Pseudobacteriovorax antillogorgiicola: one gene and its partner. The protein of the gene in region 1 interacts with the protein of each later gene in a pairwise test. Links are inferred from orthologs where the notes say so. Each region holds a gene or a part of one and is shown in the gene's direction. Other genes may lie near its edges. The genes, in order: B9N89_RS02040 and mrcB.

Evidence for each region.
Region 2: the proteins of B9N89_RS02040 (region 1) and mrcB interact in binary tests that used the Escherichia coli proteins (3 or more experiments, as listed by UniProt). The link is inferred for Pseudobacteriovorax antillogorgiicola from one-to-one orthologs.

What each region holds. Positions count from the first base shown.
Region 1 is NZ_FWZT01000001.1:407,287-410,766, forward strand. The notes cover bases 1-2,893. They hold B9N89_RS02040 (peptidoglycan D,D-transpeptidase FtsI family protein), read left to right. Parts: upstream 1-553; coding sequence 554-2,233; downstream 2,234-2,893. Other genes in these bases: rsmH (16S rRNA (cytosine(1402)-N(4))-methyltransferase RsmH), read left to right, coding at 1-176; B9N89_RS02035 (hypothetical protein), read left to right, coding at 184-468; B9N89_RS02045 (UDP-N-acetylmuramoyl-tripeptide--D-alanyl-D-alanine ligase), read left to right, coding at 2,233-2,893. Also shown: more of B9N89_RS02045, read left to right, coding at 2,894-3,480. UniProt on the Escherichia coli protein: Essential cell division protein that catalyzes cross-linking of the peptidoglycan cell wall at the division septum. Required for localization of FtsN.
Region 2 is NZ_FWZT01000015.1:68,600-75,831, forward strand. What follows is about bases 1,686-4,681. They hold mrcB (penicillin-binding protein 1B), read left to right. Parts: upstream 1,686-2,062; coding sequence 2,063-4,300; downstream 4,301-4,681. Other genes in these bases: B9N89_RS18785 (hypothetical protein), read right to left, coding at 1,686-1,807; B9N89_RS18795 (tetratricopeptide repeat protein), read left to right, coding at 4,310-4,681. Outside these bases: B9N89_RS18775 (DEAD/DEAH box helicase), read right to left, coding at 1-610; B9N89_RS18780 (hypothetical protein), read right to left, coding at 777-1,277; B9N89_RS31450 (hypothetical protein), read left to right, coding at 1,312-1,458; more of B9N89_RS18785, read right to left, coding at 1,508-1,685; more of B9N89_RS18795, read left to right, coding at 4,682-4,795; B9N89_RS18800 (hsp70 family protein), read right to left, coding at 5,103-7,232. UniProt on the Escherichia coli protein: Cell wall formation. Synthesis of cross-linked peptidoglycan from the lipid intermediates.

The sequences.
Region 1 (3,480 bases):
GCAAAAAAATCCCTGCTCATCTTTCTAGAGCCCCACTCACAGAAGATCAAGTAGCAGCCTATAAGGATGTTAAGGGCAAGATCGTTAAACCCTTTCCGTTGATTCCTAGTGAAGAGGAACAATCTGAAAACCCGAGGAGCCGTAGTGCCAAACTGCGGACGATTGAGAAACTATGAGGTCTTCATGAAGATTAAGTGGATCGACGTCACCCTGCTTACCGTATCAATGGGTGCTGCATTATTTGCAGCCTACATGAGAATTCAGTGTACCCTCGTTGGCTATCAGATCGGTGATCTTAAGGACCAAGAATCTCGCTTGATGGATGAGCGAAGCTCTTTGAAGATGACTCTAGCCAAGTTGACTAGTAAGCAAAATTTAACCATACTGGCTTCTAAAGACCCCATGCATCATGATCCATTTGAGGTTCTAGCAGCCATTGAAAGCCAAGAGCCAAACTCAAGAAATTGAGCACTTTACCCACCAAAGATTGCCTAACGAATCGTCCCTACAATTTAAAAAAAGTCGCCTGCGTCTCGTATCTTTTGCATTCTTTATGACCTTTCTAGCGCTCTTGGTGAGAGCCGGGTTAATTCTAATCACCCCACCTTCTGCAGATGTCTTATCCCAACTCGCTCAACGGCAGTACCATCGATCCATCGACCTCTCCCCATATCGAGGAACTATTTTCGATCGTCGGGGTGAACCCCTTGCCATCAGTATTCGGAAACCTTCCTTGTTCATAAACCCCCGGGTATTCGACCCTAGCCCCACGGAAACAAAGGCTCTTGGCAAGATTCTGGATATTCCACCAAATCGAATTAGAAAAGCAGGCCAAAAGCGATCATACTTTTCTTGGATCAAGCGTAAGATCGATAGCAAGCTAGCTGATCAAGCAATGGCCCTTAACATAGATGGCTTGCACTCTGTACTCGAACCTTCACGATATTATCCATCAGGCCTTGCCAGTCAGCTTATAGGCTATGTTGGTACAGATAACAAAGGACTGCTGGGCTTGGAGCTTCGATTCGATGAAACTCTCCGCGGTAATAGCGAAACAAACCTCCTGACCCGTGATGCTAGGGGCAAGATAATCCGTGGTGAATCCGATGCGGCAGAGCCACAAAAGCCTGGTCAGAAAATATACTTAACACTCGACCGCGTGGTTCAAGAAATATCAGAAAAAGCACTCGAACGAGGTATCAAAAATGCAGAAGCCAAATCAGGTTTTGCCATCGTTTCAGATCCTCACACGGGCCATATCCTTGCCATAGCAAACTACCCTAAATTTAACCCAAACGACTCGTCTACCATTGACCAATTTAATACCAGAAACCATGGACTGATGGATCTTTACGAACCCGGATCAGTGGTGAAGCCGTTCGTTGTGGCCCGCGCCCTAGCCCTTGGCAAAACGAGTATGGCCGAAGCCTTTGAAACCCATAAAGGGCTATTTCGAGAAGGATCTCTGCGCATCCGAGACTCTCATCCATCCGAAGAACTGTCGACTGCCGAAATCATAATTGAATCGAGTAATATTGGAACTTACAAAATTGCTAAGAAGATGGGGCCGCAAGCCCTCTACCAAGTTTACGAAGATTTTGGTCTCGGCGAGGCTGCATTCAAAACTGAGGCCGCGAATCAAGCAGCTGGTCGGATGATGCCTTGGCAAAAGTGGCGAGAGGTACGGTTCGCTAATATATCATTCGGCCAAGGCTTAATGATGACTGGGCTTGAAATCGTTCAAGCCTATGGTGCCATCGCCAATGGTGGCCAGCTTATGAAGCCAATACTGGTCGAGAGAATTGAAGATCACAAGGGGCAAGTACTTCGCAGTCAAAACCCTACGGTCATTCGTCGAGTGCTTCCTCATAGAGTCGCAAAAGTCATGTCCAAGACTCTCGCTGAGGTGGTTGAAGTCGGTACGGGCAGCAATGCAAAAAGTTCCGATTACCACGTTGCTGGTAAAACAGGCACCTCTGAAAAAGTTGACCCGGAAACCAGGCGCTATGCTAAACACTTGCGTATCGCCAGCTTTGCAGGTTTCAGTCCAGTAAAAGATCCCCATCTTGTGATCTACGTTGTGATTGATGAACCAAGGAAGAAGCCTTACTATGGTGGGGTTTGGGCTGCTCCGGTATTTAAGGAAATCAATGAAAAATCTCTACGCTATCTCAACGTAGCCCCAAGCAAGCGCCACCAAGCCACACAACCTCTTAAGAAGGCGATTCACTGATGCTTAAACGACAAGATTTGATCCAACACCTGAATGCGACGATTCCTGATGAAATCAGAGATATTCCTTCCAATCTTCCCAATATAATCCAGACGGATAGTCGATCCATCAGGCCGGAGCATTGGTTTTTACCAATTATTGGTGAGACGTTTGACGGCCACGACTTCATTAGGCAGGCTATGGAAAAAGGCTGCCAAGGCTTCTTCTACCAGGCGGATCATTGTGATCAGATACCATCCGATCTTCGTAGCCGAGGAATAGAAATTCCAGACTCTCTAGAGTTTTTTCAAGGTCTTGCCTCATTTTGGAGAAACCTGCACAAAGCCAAAGTCGTTGCTATTACCGGTTCAAACGGTAAAACCACAGCCAAAGAAATGCTCAGCCATATCCTTACAAAAGCAGGAAATACACTCTACACCAAAGGTAGCTACAATAACGAAATCGGAGTACCCATAACTCTTTGTCAGCTGACTACAGACCACCAATTCGCAGTGATTGAGATGGGGGCCCGCCATAAGGGAGATATCGAGGCACTGTGCAACATTGCCAATCCCGATATCTGCATCGTCCTCAATATAGGGGTTGCTCACCTTGGGGAGTTCGGTAGTCGTGAAACCCTAAGATCAACCAAGCAAGAAATGCTCACGACCACACGCAAGGATGCGATCGCGATTGTCCCTCATGATGACTCTGACACTGTGAATGTCGCTAAAAAGCATCATGACCGAGTATTGACCTTCGGCCTTGAAGAGGGAGACATTCAAGTTAAGCTCAAGTACTTGACAGATGGAGCTATGACACTCGCTATCACATCTCCTCAGGAAGCATTTCAAGAAACGGTTCCCGTTTACCACCAAGCCTACCCTATCAACTTCGCTGCTTCCGTGGCTGCTAGCTTCGGGCTGGACCTTTCTTCCCTGAGTATACGTCAAGGAATGAAGAGCTTTGGTGGGGTCAGCCAGCGGTTTAGTATCTCTCGATTTCCAACGATGACTTTAATCGATGACACATACAACGCGAATCCACAGAGCATGGATGCTGGCCTTTCTTCAGTGAATGCAGCTTTTCCTAACGCCGACACGATCCTGGTTCTCGGTGACATGCTGGAACTTGGGGATGAAAGCCAGCAAGCTCATTATAACGTTGGATATTATTGTGCAGAAAGTGTTAGACCTAAGATGCTTGTTGCGATTGGACCACTAAGTCGCGCCATGCTTGATGGCGCTCGCAAGGGGGGAATCTCAGAA
Region 2 (7,232 bases), on another replicon or contig:
TTTCTTTCATATAGCGATCGACAATACGGTTGAGCTGTGGTGGCATTGTCGCAGAGAAAAGCAACATCCGACGATTTTCCGGAGCGAAGCTTAGGATTGTTTCGATATCATCGATAAATCCCATATTAAGCATGTCGTCCGCCTCGTCTAGGACTACATACTGGAGGTCGTCGACTCGAAGTGCCTTCCGATCCAACAAGTCGATCACGCGGCCCGGAGTTCCGACAACAATCTGAGCGCCCTGCTTAAGGGTTCTGATTTGGCGATCATAGGACGAACCACCGTAGATCGAGCAGATCTTAAGATTGCGCTGACCTTTGAGGCGATAAATCTCTTCACAGATCTGCTTTGCAAGCTCTCGTGTGGGAGCTAGGATCAAAGCTTGTACCCGCGGTAGATCTGGATTGATCGTTTCAATTATGGGCAAGCTAAAACTAGCCGTCTTACCAGTACCAGTCTGCGCAAGTCCGAGGATGTCGCGACCGCCGTTTAGTAGTTCTGGGATACTTTTTGCTTGGATGGGGGTGGGAGTTTTGAAGCCAATGGATTCTAGATTTTCAACAATGTCTTGGCTTAGGCCTAGAGTGGCAAACGTGAGTTCTTGGGTCATATACTTCTTTCTTTGTCTAACGGCAGCTAACTCCGTCAGAGCCTGCTGCATACCCGATCTTTTACCGATGAATCATCAGTACGTCTTTTTTGTGTGGTGCTTTTAACGTGAAAACGAATCCGACACAAGGAAATTCCTTAGAAAATTGGGATCTTGCTTCCTGGCTCTATAGAATGCTAATGATTTCTAGGGTTTGGCTGCCAGCTTCAATTTCGTCGCCGGCAAAGCTATCCACCAGTTCCACACCTAACGGGGATTCGGGGCTAACGATACTTACTGGGCTGGTCTGCCAATTGACGGTCATCCCTGCCCCGTAAGGGGAGAGAAACACCAACTTTTTCTGGTTAGGGTGAATAGATTCGAGAGAGACAAGGCAGCTAACGCCGATGGCTTGATCCTTGTCAAAAAGAGTGGGTTTAAGAGCCGAGAATGACACGATGTCTGCTCTTAATAAGTTTGCTCGCTCAAACTGAGAGCCAGCAAGATAAGATAGCTCAAGGCCGTGGGTATCGTACTTGCTCTTCGCAACGGCATCTTCGTGAGTAGCTCCCCCGTGGGCAGCCTGCGCCGAACGGACAATATCATCTAGGTTCTGTCTCATCTGAGCAACGATGATCTCGTGGAGTTGTGTTTTATCGGCAAGGGTCTTCTTGTCCAGTGTAGCCATGGATTGCAACCTTCAATGAAAATCACGACCAAAAATGCAAGCATTAGTTCTATCAGATCTTTATGAGGCTGACTATCTAGGTTTAAGCGGAAGCGTGGTATCGAGTGGCCTTGGCATGAGGGGCGAACTGAAACCAGACGACGGCAGCATCGCCGTCATCACGGATTTTGCGAAGGAGTAGCTGGCAATTCCATATTTGAAACATGGCTTTTGAATCTGAGACCGAAGATTTAGCGGTTGTAGCTAAATCGATTGCCTCGCCTCTTCTTGCGTTTCTTCTTCTTGCCCCGGTATTCCTCACACTCTTCTGGTAAGGTGCGTACCATGCTCTTTCTACAAACTACTGTCTTTTGCGGGCGACGCTCAAAACGGCGCTCATCAGTGGGTTTATCGATCTCTTTCATGAGCGGCTGCCAGTGGAGTTGGTAATATTCCTCTATGGTCTTATCCACATAAGCCATATCTTGCTTGGTCAGGCACCCCGTCTGCAACAACAGTGGAATCGCCAAAAGCAGGTAAGTAGCTTTCATACCGTCCTCTAATTTAGTGGTCCCCATTGGAAATATCGGCATGTTTCTGTATAGTCTTTAGGACTTATGGGAAACAGCCTGCGCGCTTTCTTAAGATCCTATAATGAGTAAGATATTTGGATAGGACTGATTGGGTGCTCATCTTTATTACCACTGAGTCAGAAAAAGCTCTGCCTTGACTGGATAGCCGTCGAGGCTTGGCTTTCTGATCGGGCAGACCCTCCCTCATTCCGGCGTTTCAAGAGGAGTAAGATATTGAAATCGTTCCTTAAGGTGCTCTCCATCAGCCTTGTGATTGGGCTTCTGGCGGGGCTTGTGTTTCTCGACTTTCAGGTAAGGCAAAAGTTTGAAGGTAAAAAGTGGCGACTGCCATCACTTGTCTATGGCCGAGCCATGGAGCTGTACGATGGCAAGGAGCTGAACGATCGCTACCTTAGGCGTGAGCTACTTGAAAGTGGCTATATTCCTGTTGTTGATGTTCAAGCCCCTGGTCAGTTCTCTGTGAGGGGGGATCGCTATAAAATTTATAAGCGAATGTTTCAATTCTGGGATGAAAAAGAGCCAGCGCAGCTGGTTTCGTTTGAAGTGTCAGCGGGGGGCCTTAGCGATCTAAGCATCGACGAACAGCCCGTAGATCTTGTGAGACTTGAACCTTTAATGGTGGGTGGAATGTATCCCCATCACTTTGAAGATCGCAAATTGATCAAACTTCAGCAGGCTCCCCAAGTTCTTATTGATGCCTTGATCGCGGTCGAAGATCAGGGCTTCTACGAGCATTGGGGGATCTCCCCGAAAGGGATCGCAAGAGCTATTTATTCCAATATTAAAGCGGGTCGGGTCGTGCAAGGGGCAAGTACCTTGACACAGCAACTTGTGAAGAACTTCTATTTGAGTTCCGAGCGAAGTCTGCGAAGAAAGCTTTTGGAAGCAGTTTATTCCTTACTTCTTGAATTGCACTACAGCAAGGAAGAGATCTTAGAAACCTATTTAAACGAGGTCTATCTCGCTCAAAATGGCAATCGAGCGATTCATGGCTTTGGTCTCGCCTCTGAATACTACTTTAGTAAGTCAATCGAAGAGCTTAGCCTTGACGAAGCTGCATTGTTGGTGGCTCTAGTCAACGGACCCTCGTACTTCAACCCTCGCCGTCATCCAAAGCGTTGTCTCAGCCGCCGCAACAAAGTGCTAAGAATGCTTTTTGAAGCAGGGAAAATTGAAGAAGAAGCTTATCAAGAGGCATTGAAAAAGCCCCTTAAAGTGCCTCCGACTCCTAAAACTAAGAGTATTCGCTATCCAGGATACCTTGATCTCGTCAAACGGCATCTGGAACGTGATTACTACGCCGAAGATTTGCAGGGGGAGGGCATGCGCATCTTTACCGCCTTCGATCCTCATTCTCAGTGGGCAGCGGAAGATGCTGTTGATCAGGTAATCAAACGCTGGGGCCGTGCCGGTGAAGATTTAGAGGCTGCGGTGATCGTCGCGGGGGCATCAGGCGATGTGGAAGCCGTGGTGGGAAGCAAGCGCTCAGGATACCAAGGATTTAACCGTGCCTTGGACAGCAAACGATCTATCGGCTCTCTTGTAAAACCGGCAGTGGTACTGGCAGCCTTGGAGACGAAGGAGTATGTTCTATCGTCCATGATAGATGACGCTCCCATTGAGCTCAAGCAGGCTGATGGCAAGATATGGAAACCTCAGAACTACGATCAAAAGAATCACGGCCTTGTGCCGCTTTATCAAGCACTTTCTCACTCCTACAATCAAGCAACGGTCCGCTTAGGCCTCGATATCGGGCCTGAAAAAGTTGCCGATACCTTAAGGCGCCTCGGAGTGTCAGATGAGATCCCGACCAATCCAGCGATGTTGCTTGGTTCGTTTGGTTTGAGCCCATTCGAAGTGATGAACATCTTCCAAACACTTTCGTCGGCCGGCTTTCGTGCTCAATTGCGCAGCGTACGCTACGTGATGAATTACCGGGATCAGGTTCTTCAGTCTTATCCTCCCAATATTCAGCAAGTTTTTTCTCCTGGTCTGCTTCATATTCTTCAGTATGCTCTGCAAGTGGTCATGTATGAGGGCACGGGAAAGAGCGCCTATAACACGATCGATGATGAGCTAAGGGCGGCAGGAAAAACAGGAACCAGTAATGATAAGAGGGATAGCTGGTTTGCTGGCTTTACTGGGGACAAGCTCTCTGTTGTTTGGATGGGGCGAGACGACTATGCGAAAACCCCCCTCACAGGAAGTTCAGGAGCGCTGCAAGTGTGGGCTCGGTTGATGAAAGATATTTCTCGGCAACCGCTAAATTTTCAAAAGCCTGACGATGTGGATTATTTTTGGGTGGACGAAGACAATGGTCGTGGTAGTTTCCACTTCTGCCAGGGTGTACGAAATATGCCATTCTTAAAGGGTCAAGAGCCAGAAGGTCAGTCGCCCTGTATTAAAAGTATGGACCCGGTGATGGACTGGTTTAAACGTTTATTTGAGTAGAGGTCGTCAATGAAACTCATTCTTTTAGTCACTGTTATGCTGGGTTTAAGTTCGTGTGTGACCCCTAATCAGGATTTTGAGCCTCCTGAGCCAAAGCCGGATCTGCCACCAGAAAAGCCTGAACAGCGCCGACCGACACCTAAAAGTCACCGGCAATCAGGACCGAGGGCTCAGAAAAAAGCAGTGACTCATCTAATTCGCAAATCCAAATCTCATCTCGATGAAGGGCGGATGGATCAAGCCATCGCTTCCATGGAGCGTGCCTATCGCATCGACTATCGAGATCCTGAAGTTTCCTATATGATGGCTCGATCACTGTTCGCTAAAGGTAAAGAAAACCAAGCCGAGCAATGGGCCTTGAAATCTTTGGGCTTATGGCACCCGAGTCAAAGCCATCAGAAGCGCAAGGCCTGGGAGTTGATATCTCAATGCCGCTTACGTCGTGGAGATTATAAGGGTGCGAATCAGGCGATTGAGGCAGCAAGAAACCTCTAGAGCAGCTGTTTTTCGAGTGAAATGCCGCAGGGGGCGCTGCTGATTGTTAAGGGTACATTTTTGTCGAAACAAGACGCAGAGATAGGGCTCAAATTAAGTCTCTAATTTATGGAAACTTAATTGATTCGTTAAAAGAGATTCACAGTCAAACCTTAATTTAGCTATCATCTTGCTAGGCAAGAAAAGCTTTCCCTCCTAGCGGAGGGCCAAGTGTTTCCGTCCCTTTAGTGTGCATTTTGAGCCGGGAGTCTGTAGTCAGGCTTCCGGCTCGGGTCGTTTTAATCAAAGGAATTTTTCCGATCATAGCTCACGAGAGATACAACCCTAGGGGCAAGTCTTCGCCAAACAGTTGGTTCTGATCTTGATGACTGACAGGAACGTATTCAGATACCACGCGATAATGATGCTGGTCTGCGCCCAGTGGCTCCAGTTTTTTGAGAAATCTTTGGCGCCATTCTGGACTAATATCCATCTCCCGATCATTTACCATCCGGCCTGCCTGGCTATAGAACATATTGAGATTGCGGTAAAGATGATCGTGGCCCCGTAGCGGCTCTAAGGTTTCCGCCCACTGTTCAATAAAGCTTGGTCGAATCACATGTTCCGGGCCACCGTAGAGAGGTATACGGCTGGCTAAGCGAGAAAGGCACCAGATCTTGGCATCCATATGGGTTTTGCTGCCCTGTGCGATCTGTTGGGCTAGAGCATTGCCTAATTGTACTTTGCGATTCATATCCACCCGCTCAAGGGAACCAGCAAGTAAATACTGCTGCGCAGAGCTAGCACGATCCTTTTTCAGGCTGGGAAAAATCTTATCCCACAGCAGTTCTTGCCGCTCTTTGCTAAGCCCGCCAGCTACTCGTCGCCAAAGAATCCACCACTGTTCTTGCGCGGAAGCTTCTTTGGGAAACTGAAGGCCCAGTTCATGGGCTCGCCACAATGATTCGATAGCATCCCCATCCTGACTGTGGCCATAACCAGGCCTCATGGTGAAGCCGGCTAGGTTCAGCCAGCTGACCTCGTGGTCCAGGGAACGTCCCCGTCTTGTGAGCCCAGATTCTAGCTTGCTCCAGATGGATCGTAGCGTTACTAGGTCCCAGTCTTGCCGTGGGCGGTCTAACAATTGTTCGAGGCTTTTAGCTAATTGCTTGGGTCTTAGTTGAGGGGAATGTTTTCCTTTTCCATAGAGCCCGCGAATGAGAGCTTCTGTTTTTTCTGTGGGTATCACTTGAACAGCGTGGTTGTTGAACTGTTCATTTGGTGCAGAGTTGGAATCACTAAGATCGAAGCTCAGAGGCCACTGGTCCTGTTGCTCTTGACTATGACATTCGATTACAAGGCTCCCCGTTTCACGAATCCAGGTTCTGAGACTCACGGCAACTAAAGGATTGCCTTTGACCTTGCTTTTTAAGCGAGATTGAAGTCTTGCTACACTTTCAAAGTGAGGCTCAAGGGAAACAATCTCGCCGCTTTCATAAGGTCTTGCCGATGAGTCGCTTAATAATTCAAAAACCACACTGCGATTGAGCTGGGCTCTTAGATCTGGTAAGTCCAAGTCGATCACGGCCTCAGTTTCTTGGCCTTTAGGGATCAGGCACAGTGCTTTGCTTGTTTTGCCTGCACCGACTTTTAGAAATAAGTTCCTAGGGTATCGAGACTCTACCAATCCTTGCTTGCTCACCTTTGCCCCTAGATAAGCAGAAGCGCCTTTGGCTACGGCGAGGTCTAAGTCATCCTGTTCTAGTTGTTCAGGAGCGAAGCCCTGCCATCGTTCCAGCTGCTCGCAGATCAGTTCCTGAATGTATCGTGGCTTCATAGTGCCGCCAGCGAACAAGATGTAGTGAACGTCCGTTCCATCCAAGAATTCGGCCAAATGGTGAGTCACCGCTGGGTCTTGGGCGAATGGTAAACCCCAGTCTTGAAGGGCATTTTCCGATGAATGGCTGACCTGTTTCCGGGGGCAATGGGGGAAAAACTGTTCCACAGTTTTTAAAACGTCAGCCCGTTTGAGCTCCTCGCTGAACGTCTGGCCAAAAAGAGAGCTGCCTCCAAGGTGAGCCGTGATATGGAAGCGATCCTGATCGCTACCGCCGAGGACCTTCTCTTTAATGTCACGGCACTGGTTTAACACTTGGGCCCAAGGATACGAACTCAGATTTTGATCCTGCTTGGCTTCCACCAAGTGGGCTAGAGCCAGATCGATGTTGTCTCCTCCCAAAAGTATATGGGAGCTAACTCGAATGCGAGACACCGGGGTATCTGGTTTCTCATCAAGTTTTAACAAGGTAAAGTCGCAGGTGCCGCCACCGATATCGCATACCAGTACCCGTCTTTCATCCTTCGAACCTGCCAGGGCTTGGTCTCGGCCTTGGGCTTGCCAGTTATAGAAAGCCGCAAGAGGCTCTTCCAAAAGATGAATTGAGTTTTCGGGATAGCC